Regions from separate parts of the Brevibacillus sp. NRRL NRS-603 genome, predicted to be linked through region 2. Evidence: predicted binding sites of a transcription regulator. Region 2 holds the regulator's gene; each other region holds the start of a gene.
What was found. The regulator LexA, encoded in region 2, represses DNA repair genes until DNA is damaged. The targets are predictions, from matches to a motif close to CGAACATATGTTCG.

Region 1 (2,270 bases), 200 kb from region 2:
CAAGAGATTCTTCCCAATGCCATAACCCCAGAACTCTTCTGATACACATACACCAAACTCTACTTTGTGTGCAAATCTGTTTAAGTAAACACCTGCACATCTGGAAAACCCGACAATCCGCTTCTGCACAACAGCTACTAAAAACAAGTTTCTTGGACTTTCTGCATCCGTATTGATGATGTGTTCGAATCCTTGCACATCGATGAAAGCCTCTCCTCTTTCTCTGTCCAAATTTTCAGTCTCCCCATCGATTTGCAGTCGCAGGTCCGACAACTGCTGTGCATCTGTTTGTATTGCAGAGCGAATCGTGTAGGATAACCCATTCACAGAAAGTAGTTGTTGGCTGATTATCATCCTTTTTCTCCTATTGGTAAAATTTTGGTCCTTTATTTTATCATAGGTGGAACTCTTTGTGAAGCTACTCTTCTCTCTTCCTCAGGAGAAAGGAAATTGCACTTTGTTTACATAATATTTATTATGTTCATTTATACGGTAAACAATGGATATGCTACAATAAGGAAAAGGAGCGTGCTCGCATGAATTTTTCCAAATCATTTTATTATACGGTCGACCATTCCAAAGTAGAGGAATATAAGAAGATGCTCGATCTAATGAAAATCCCCTACACCGTGGAAGCACCGATCGTCTTGCTAAATCAAGGAGCGAATGAATACTCCTTCGTTTTTCCTAACATGTCAGGTCGTCTTTATGGAATGGTGAGCAAGTTATTTCAAGCAGATGGGAAGCCATATCCGAAGAATGGTACATAGGCAAAAAAAAGGACCCAATGATTGGGTCAAAATAGGAAGTGGAGAGAATGCATGCTATGTAATATATTCTAACATAATAAAAACGAACGTCAATCAAACTTTCGAATTTTCCGTGTTTTTATGTCAGGTTTTATGACAATTACACTTCCTCCTTTGTGCAAAAAAGAAAAGAAGCCTTACGATGAATGGTTTTCATGTAAGGTTTCTACACACACACCTATGCTTGTACATTAATAATCTTCTCCATCTCTATCCATTGGCTACCCGTTTGGTTTGCTAATTGAACACGTCTCGCCTTCGGGTCTACCCATTTGACCACACCCCACATGCTGCACGTATTCCCCCGCTCCCCCTCAAAAGACACACACCAGCTCACATTCAAGGGATAATTCTCTCTTGCCGAATCTCGCAGCATATACATAAATGCCTCTCTTTCTTCGTTCGTTACTTCAAGATTGCTGTTAGCCACGCTTTTCCACCCGCCTACTTACGAACATTTGTTATCCAGATCCTCATCCTGTGTGGGAAATTGTAATTACATTATAGTGAATACGAACATAAGTTCGCAACTCTTTTTTCCGATTTCTTTAGTTGAACCGCATGACAGCCTATGAAAGGTTCGTTCTGCCAAGTCGCGCATAAGAATCTGTAAGAAAAAAGCCGTTTTCCCATTGGTGTTGGAAAACGGCTTTTACTTTTAGCTTGATAGTTCCTGCGCTTGATGCTGCGGTCTTTTCTCGACCAGCTCCAAAAATTTCCCGAAGGTAGACGCCAGTATTTGTTGAAAAAGCATACCGAGAACAACGGGAAGAGCAACAGGCGCTGGGAAGTACGTGATCGCCATAACTGCCCCTGCGCTAATGTTTCTCATTCCACTGTTGAAGGTTAACGTGACGATCACATCACGCTCCCATCCGAACAGCCTTGCGATCCCCCACCCCATTAAATAACCTAAAATGGCTACTACCAGTACGAGTACCGCCATCCCCACCAGTTTCGCGTCCATCATATGAAAGTAAGACGAGACCATCGAGCTGTTGATTGCGACGACTACACCCATTCCCATCTTAGAAAATGGCGCTAATTTTGGTGCCAGCGTTTTTTTGACGTTCCCTTTTGACAAATGATTGAGCAGCATACCGACAAGTGACGGCAGCACGATCATATAAAATAAACCTTTCATCAGTTCAGCCAAATCCATCTCGACTGTTGCCCCTAAAAACAAGGACATCCCCAACGGAACAATCAATGGAGAGAGCATCGTATCCAACAAAATAATAGATAGCGTCAGTGCGATGTTCCCAAAATAAATCGATGACCACAAAAAGCTCGTGATCCCTGTGGGAATTAAGGCCGCCAACAAAAAGCCCGTGATGACATGGATATCATCCGGATAAAACAACCGAGCCATTGACCAAGCAACTAGCGGCATAAGTACATGAAGAATCATCAAATTGACGATTAATGGCAGCGGTCTGGTCAGTACCTTAGCAAATTCTT
Region 2 (2,270 bases):
CTCTTCAGTCAAACCTTCTTCGCGAGATTTTTTGACCAATTCATTAATGCGTTTAATTTCTGCGTCAGATACCACTGCTGGTTCCTCCCACTCTGTAGTAGTGCCGCTTTATTATACCACATTCGAATGTTCCCGCAAGACAACCGAACACTTACGGCATGTCAGGCATGATCAGAGTCTGACCCGGGTAAAGCCTGTTGCTATCCAAACCGTTCGCTTCCTTGATTTCTATGATATAGTCACGAACATCTGTATGCTGATCTGAGTAGCGAACAGCTAACGACCATAGGCTATCTCCAGATTGTACGGTTACTTCTACACCTTGTGGCTCCTCCATTGGCGAAGAAGCAAACACCAGTTCGGTCAACAAGTAAAAAAAGAGAGTAAATGTAATAAGAAACAAGAGAGCTTGTCCTCTCGTGATACCAAAACGAACACGACGTTCTTCTTTTTTGTCGAAACGATTACGTACTGTTGATGAATTCATAATAATGGCCCCCTCACAAACATACGTTCTGATCATTTGTAACCTCATGATAAATGAGAACATATGTTCATGTCAACAAAGAATCGAACTTATGTTTGTCGAACGCAAGCTCCCATGGTATAATATAGGAAAATATGTTCGAGAAATCAGGGGTGTCTTTCTATGTCAAAATTATCGAGTAGACAACAAGCCATCATCGAGTTCATACGAAAGGAAGTTCGTGATAAAGGGTATCCCCCTTCTGTACGTGAAATTGGAGAGGCTGTCGGACTAGCTTCCAGCTCAACAGTACATGGTCATTTGGCACGCTTAGAGAAAAAAGGCCTCATTCGTCGAGATCCTACCAAGCCTCGCGCCATCGAATTGTTATCAGATGAAGATCGTTTTCAAGACAATTTCGAAGACTCTGTCGTCCGTGTGCCCGTAATCGGAAAAGTAACCGCTGGACAACCGATTACTGCCATTGAGGATGTGGAAGAATACTTCCCGCTTCCGGACAATATCGTGACTTCTGACAAGGTCTACATGCTGCGCGTCTCCGGAAACAGTATGATTGATGCCGGGATTCTCGACGGAGATTACGTAATTGTTCGCCAACAGCACGTAGCGAACAATGGTGATATTGTCGTAGCCATGACAGAAGAAGACGAAGCGACCGTCAAAAGATTTTTCAAAGAAAAGAACCACTTCCGTCTTCAACCGGAAAATGCCACGATGGAACCAATCATTCTGGAGCATGTCACCATTCTCGGCAAAGTCATCGGCGTCTATCGCCTCATTCACTAGTTTCCACATAAAAAAGGACAGCCTCTGCTGTCCTTTTTGTTTTCTATATGTTATCTAGCAATAAAAAACCAGATGATCATCGCAAGTTGCAAGATGACTTTTACGACCGCGCTGCCCAAAAATCCGATCAGTGAGCCTACCCCTGCTTTCACTGCTCGCTCCATCGACTGCTTCTGCACCATCAACTCTACGAGAACGACGAATACGAACGGCAAGATCAGCATACCAAACGGTGGGAAAACGAAAATCCCGAGGATAATTCCGACCGCAGCAGCAACGGACGACCACTTTGACCCTCCATACTTTTTCACGAAGTACATGTTCGTCAGCAAGTCAGCACCGTAAAGCAGAATGCTTAGAACGACCATTCCCCACCAAAAGGATGCTGGCAATCCCGCTCCAGGATCTGCAATAAAAAAGTGATAGAGCAAAAAGCCCGCCCACAGCAAGATCGTATCAGGTAAAACGGGCAAGAAAATTCCTGCGATGCTTAGCAAGAACAATAGCACAACTACGACCCACAAAAATATTTCCATCTACTACACTCCCTTCCTTTAGGTATACGAGTGATTACCGATTTCGTTGCGTACTTATTTACTTTTGTCTAAACTATTTTAAAAGAAAGTAGACACGGAGGTAGTCTCATGAGAAATTGGCATGATCTCTCATACTTGGGCAGAGGATCGATGCGCCAAAAAGCGGCGTGGGAAGTGATTCAACAGACGCATATCATGGAAGTACTATCCGATTACCGTCCAGTGCTTGCCGGAACCATTCCATTGGACATTGACGTTGCGCAAAGCGATCTGGATATTATTTGCGAAAGTCATGATCTGGATCAGTTTGAGCAGTTTGTTCGTACAGCGTATGGCTGCTTGCCCAGGTTCGAAGTGACACAACTAGATGTGAAAAGTATTCCCACGTGCGTTATCTCGTTTTTCACAGCTGACTTTTGGTTTGAATTGTTTGCTCAACCGGTAGCGGTCGAAAACCAAAA
Region 3 (2,270 bases), on a different contig from region 2:
TTTTGCATCTCCGCTCCGCTCAATTTATTGATCAAAGTGGATTTGCCAACACCAGAGGAACCCATCAAAGCAATCGTCTGGCCCTCGCCCAGATACGGTGCGAGCTGATCCAGTCCTTCTCCCTGCTCGGCACTGACTACGTGAACAGGTACTCCGATCGCAACTGATTCTACCTCTGCCATGCATGCATCCAGATCGTCACACAAATCTGCTTTGGAAAGCACAATTACCGGATTGGCTCCACTTTCCCACGCAAGAATAAGATAACGTTCCATCCTGCGAAGATTTAAATCATTATTTAAGGAATTCACGAGGAAAACCGTATCGACGTTCGCAGCCACAATCTGCTCTTCCACTGTATCCCCAGCTACTTTGCGGGAGAACTTGCTCTTTCGTGGAAGAAGTCCGTGGATCGAGGCTTTCTTTTCCTCTGGGCGGGCACTGATCACTACCCAGTCCCCGACAGCTGGAAAATCTTCTCGTCCGATGGCTTCATAACGAAGCTTACCCGTTACTTCGCCCAAGAGTTCACCATGCTCACTCCACAGACGATAAATACGTTTATGTTCGAGTGTGATACGTCCCACACTGTAGCCTTGCTCGGCATAAGGGGCAAAATGATTAGCAAAATACTCATTCCAGCCCATAGATTGCAATACTTGTTGATTAGTTAGTTGATTCACTGCGGATTCCCCCTGCAATTGGTTAAATATATGGCTATCAGCCAGAACCAGTCACAGTCGAATCCTCATTTGGTGAACGGTATTACTGTTCGCTTGAAAGGAGGATTCCTGTGACCCCGACTACGACACTCTGAACAAATTTGATGGCTACCATAAAACATCTCTCCTTTAGCAAACCTACCATTCAGGTTTGGAATCATATTTCCCAGTTATTGTACCATAATGAAACAAAATGCAACAGCGTCAATCTCCCCCGCCGCCGCCTCCTCCGCTATCTCCGCCACCACCACTGTCTCCACCACTTCCGCTATCGTAGCCGCTGTCATAGCTATCCCAACGATCGTTTGAATCGTGATTTCGATGATGATGATTGTGAGAGCTGTCTACATAGAAGGCTCCGCCCCCGCTGTCTGAAGAGGAATAAGAGCGCCCGCTTCTACCTTTTCCAGCTTTGGACGCCAAGACAAATACTACGATCAAAAACATGATGACGATGACAATGAAGAACTCCATTGTTTGTCCCCGCCCTTCCTCTTTTTTGAAGGTTGTTAACCTATTTAGTATAACATAGTATAGCTGGAATAGGCTGGGGGCGTCGAGGATGATGCCTTTTATCCGGCAAAATGCCCTGACCCAGGTGCGATCGCCAAAATGTTTTCCAACACAAATACTCGATACGCCTTCCTCATATAACAGTATGCTTTCAAGCTCCCTTTGTTTACATCAATATGTACCACACGGATCGTACGCCTGCTAGCCTCTCCATCCTTCTTCAAATAGATGATCTCCACTGCTTGCTGCCGCACTGCATACCTTCTCAACTCCTGAATCATCAAGCTGTCACCACCACAAAATGCGTCTTCTTGCTGTTGAGATCATCATACCAAAAGAGAACGCTTGTTCGCAAGTTCTGCTTTCAAAAAGAAGAAGAGGCCCTATAAACATTTACGAGCCCCCTCCCAGAGATAGTGCGTAGTGTTGAAGAACTGACGTTCACAAACGATCAATCCAGATCTCTAAGTATCTCCTTTCACAATACCTAGAGCTAGCTCTGGAGTTGCACATAATTTGAATATTTGATCGCTTAGGTACTCTGCAGGAAGCTCTTCTAAAACTGCTCCTTGTGAGCTTGTGCCAGCAAAAACCTTAATCAATGTTAATATATCTTCCATATGATGCTCCACACCTATCTCTTTCTTTGGTTGACATGTAATGAACGAGTTACCCATCCGTCAAAAAAGGCATGCGCCCCCAAAAATGGACACATGCCTTATGCTTGTTACAACTCAGCGCCTTCTAAGCGCACGTCCAAACACAATCAGAATCGGTGCCAACAAGATGGCGGCCGCAACCAGCGAAGCGCGAATCGAAAAACGAGTCCCAATCCATCCGACAGCCGGACCACCTGCCGTTTGTCCCAAGGCATTGGACTGGCCCATCATCGACAAAACCGTCGCTCGCACACTGCTCTCAATGTTCAGATTCAGCCACGTATCATACAGCGGACTGCTTAATGACTGAATCACACCGATTAACAGCAATGCAACTAATGCCCAGCTAAAGCTCGGAGAAAAGGCGAAAGCAATC

Region 1: a site for LexA is predicted at 1,323-1,336, ahead of C7R94_RS09725 (YolD-like family protein). Genes of this name have one in related genera too.
Region 3: a site for LexA is predicted at 1,574-1,587, ahead of C7R94_RS05395 (WYL domain-containing protein). Genes of this name have one in related genera too.

The regions. Positions count from the first base shown of each region.
Region 1 is NZ_PXZN01000012.1:545,710-547,979, forward strand. Features, by position in the region: gene C7R94_RS09715 (GNAT family N-acetyltransferase) at 1-354, opposite strand, end outside; gene C7R94_RS09720 (hypothetical protein) at 537-770, shown strand; gene C7R94_RS09725 (YolD-like family protein) at 988-1,239, opposite strand; gene C7R94_RS09730 (bile acid:sodium symporter family protein) at 1,468-2,270, opposite strand, start outside.
Region 2 is NZ_PXZN01000012.1:747,499-749,768, forward strand. Features, by position in the region: gene C7R94_RS10515 (DUF896 domain-containing protein) at 1-75, opposite strand, end outside; gene yneA (cell division suppressor protein YneA) at 152-487, opposite strand; gene lexA (transcriptional repressor LexA) at 650-1,273, shown strand; gene C7R94_RS10530 (DUF456 domain-containing protein) at 1,324-1,809, opposite strand; gene C7R94_RS10535 (DUF4269 domain-containing protein) at 1,918-2,270, shown strand, end outside.
Region 3 is NZ_PXZN01000009.1:155,902-158,171, reverse strand. Features, by position in the region: gene rsgA (ribosome small subunit-dependent GTPase A) at 1-683, opposite strand, end outside; gene C7R94_RS05400 (hypothetical protein) at 927-1,196, opposite strand; gene C7R94_RS05395 (WYL domain-containing protein) at 1,295-1,516, opposite strand; gene C7R94_RS29970 (hypothetical protein) at 1,700-1,855, opposite strand; gene C7R94_RS05385 (MFS transporter) at 1,970-2,270, opposite strand, start outside.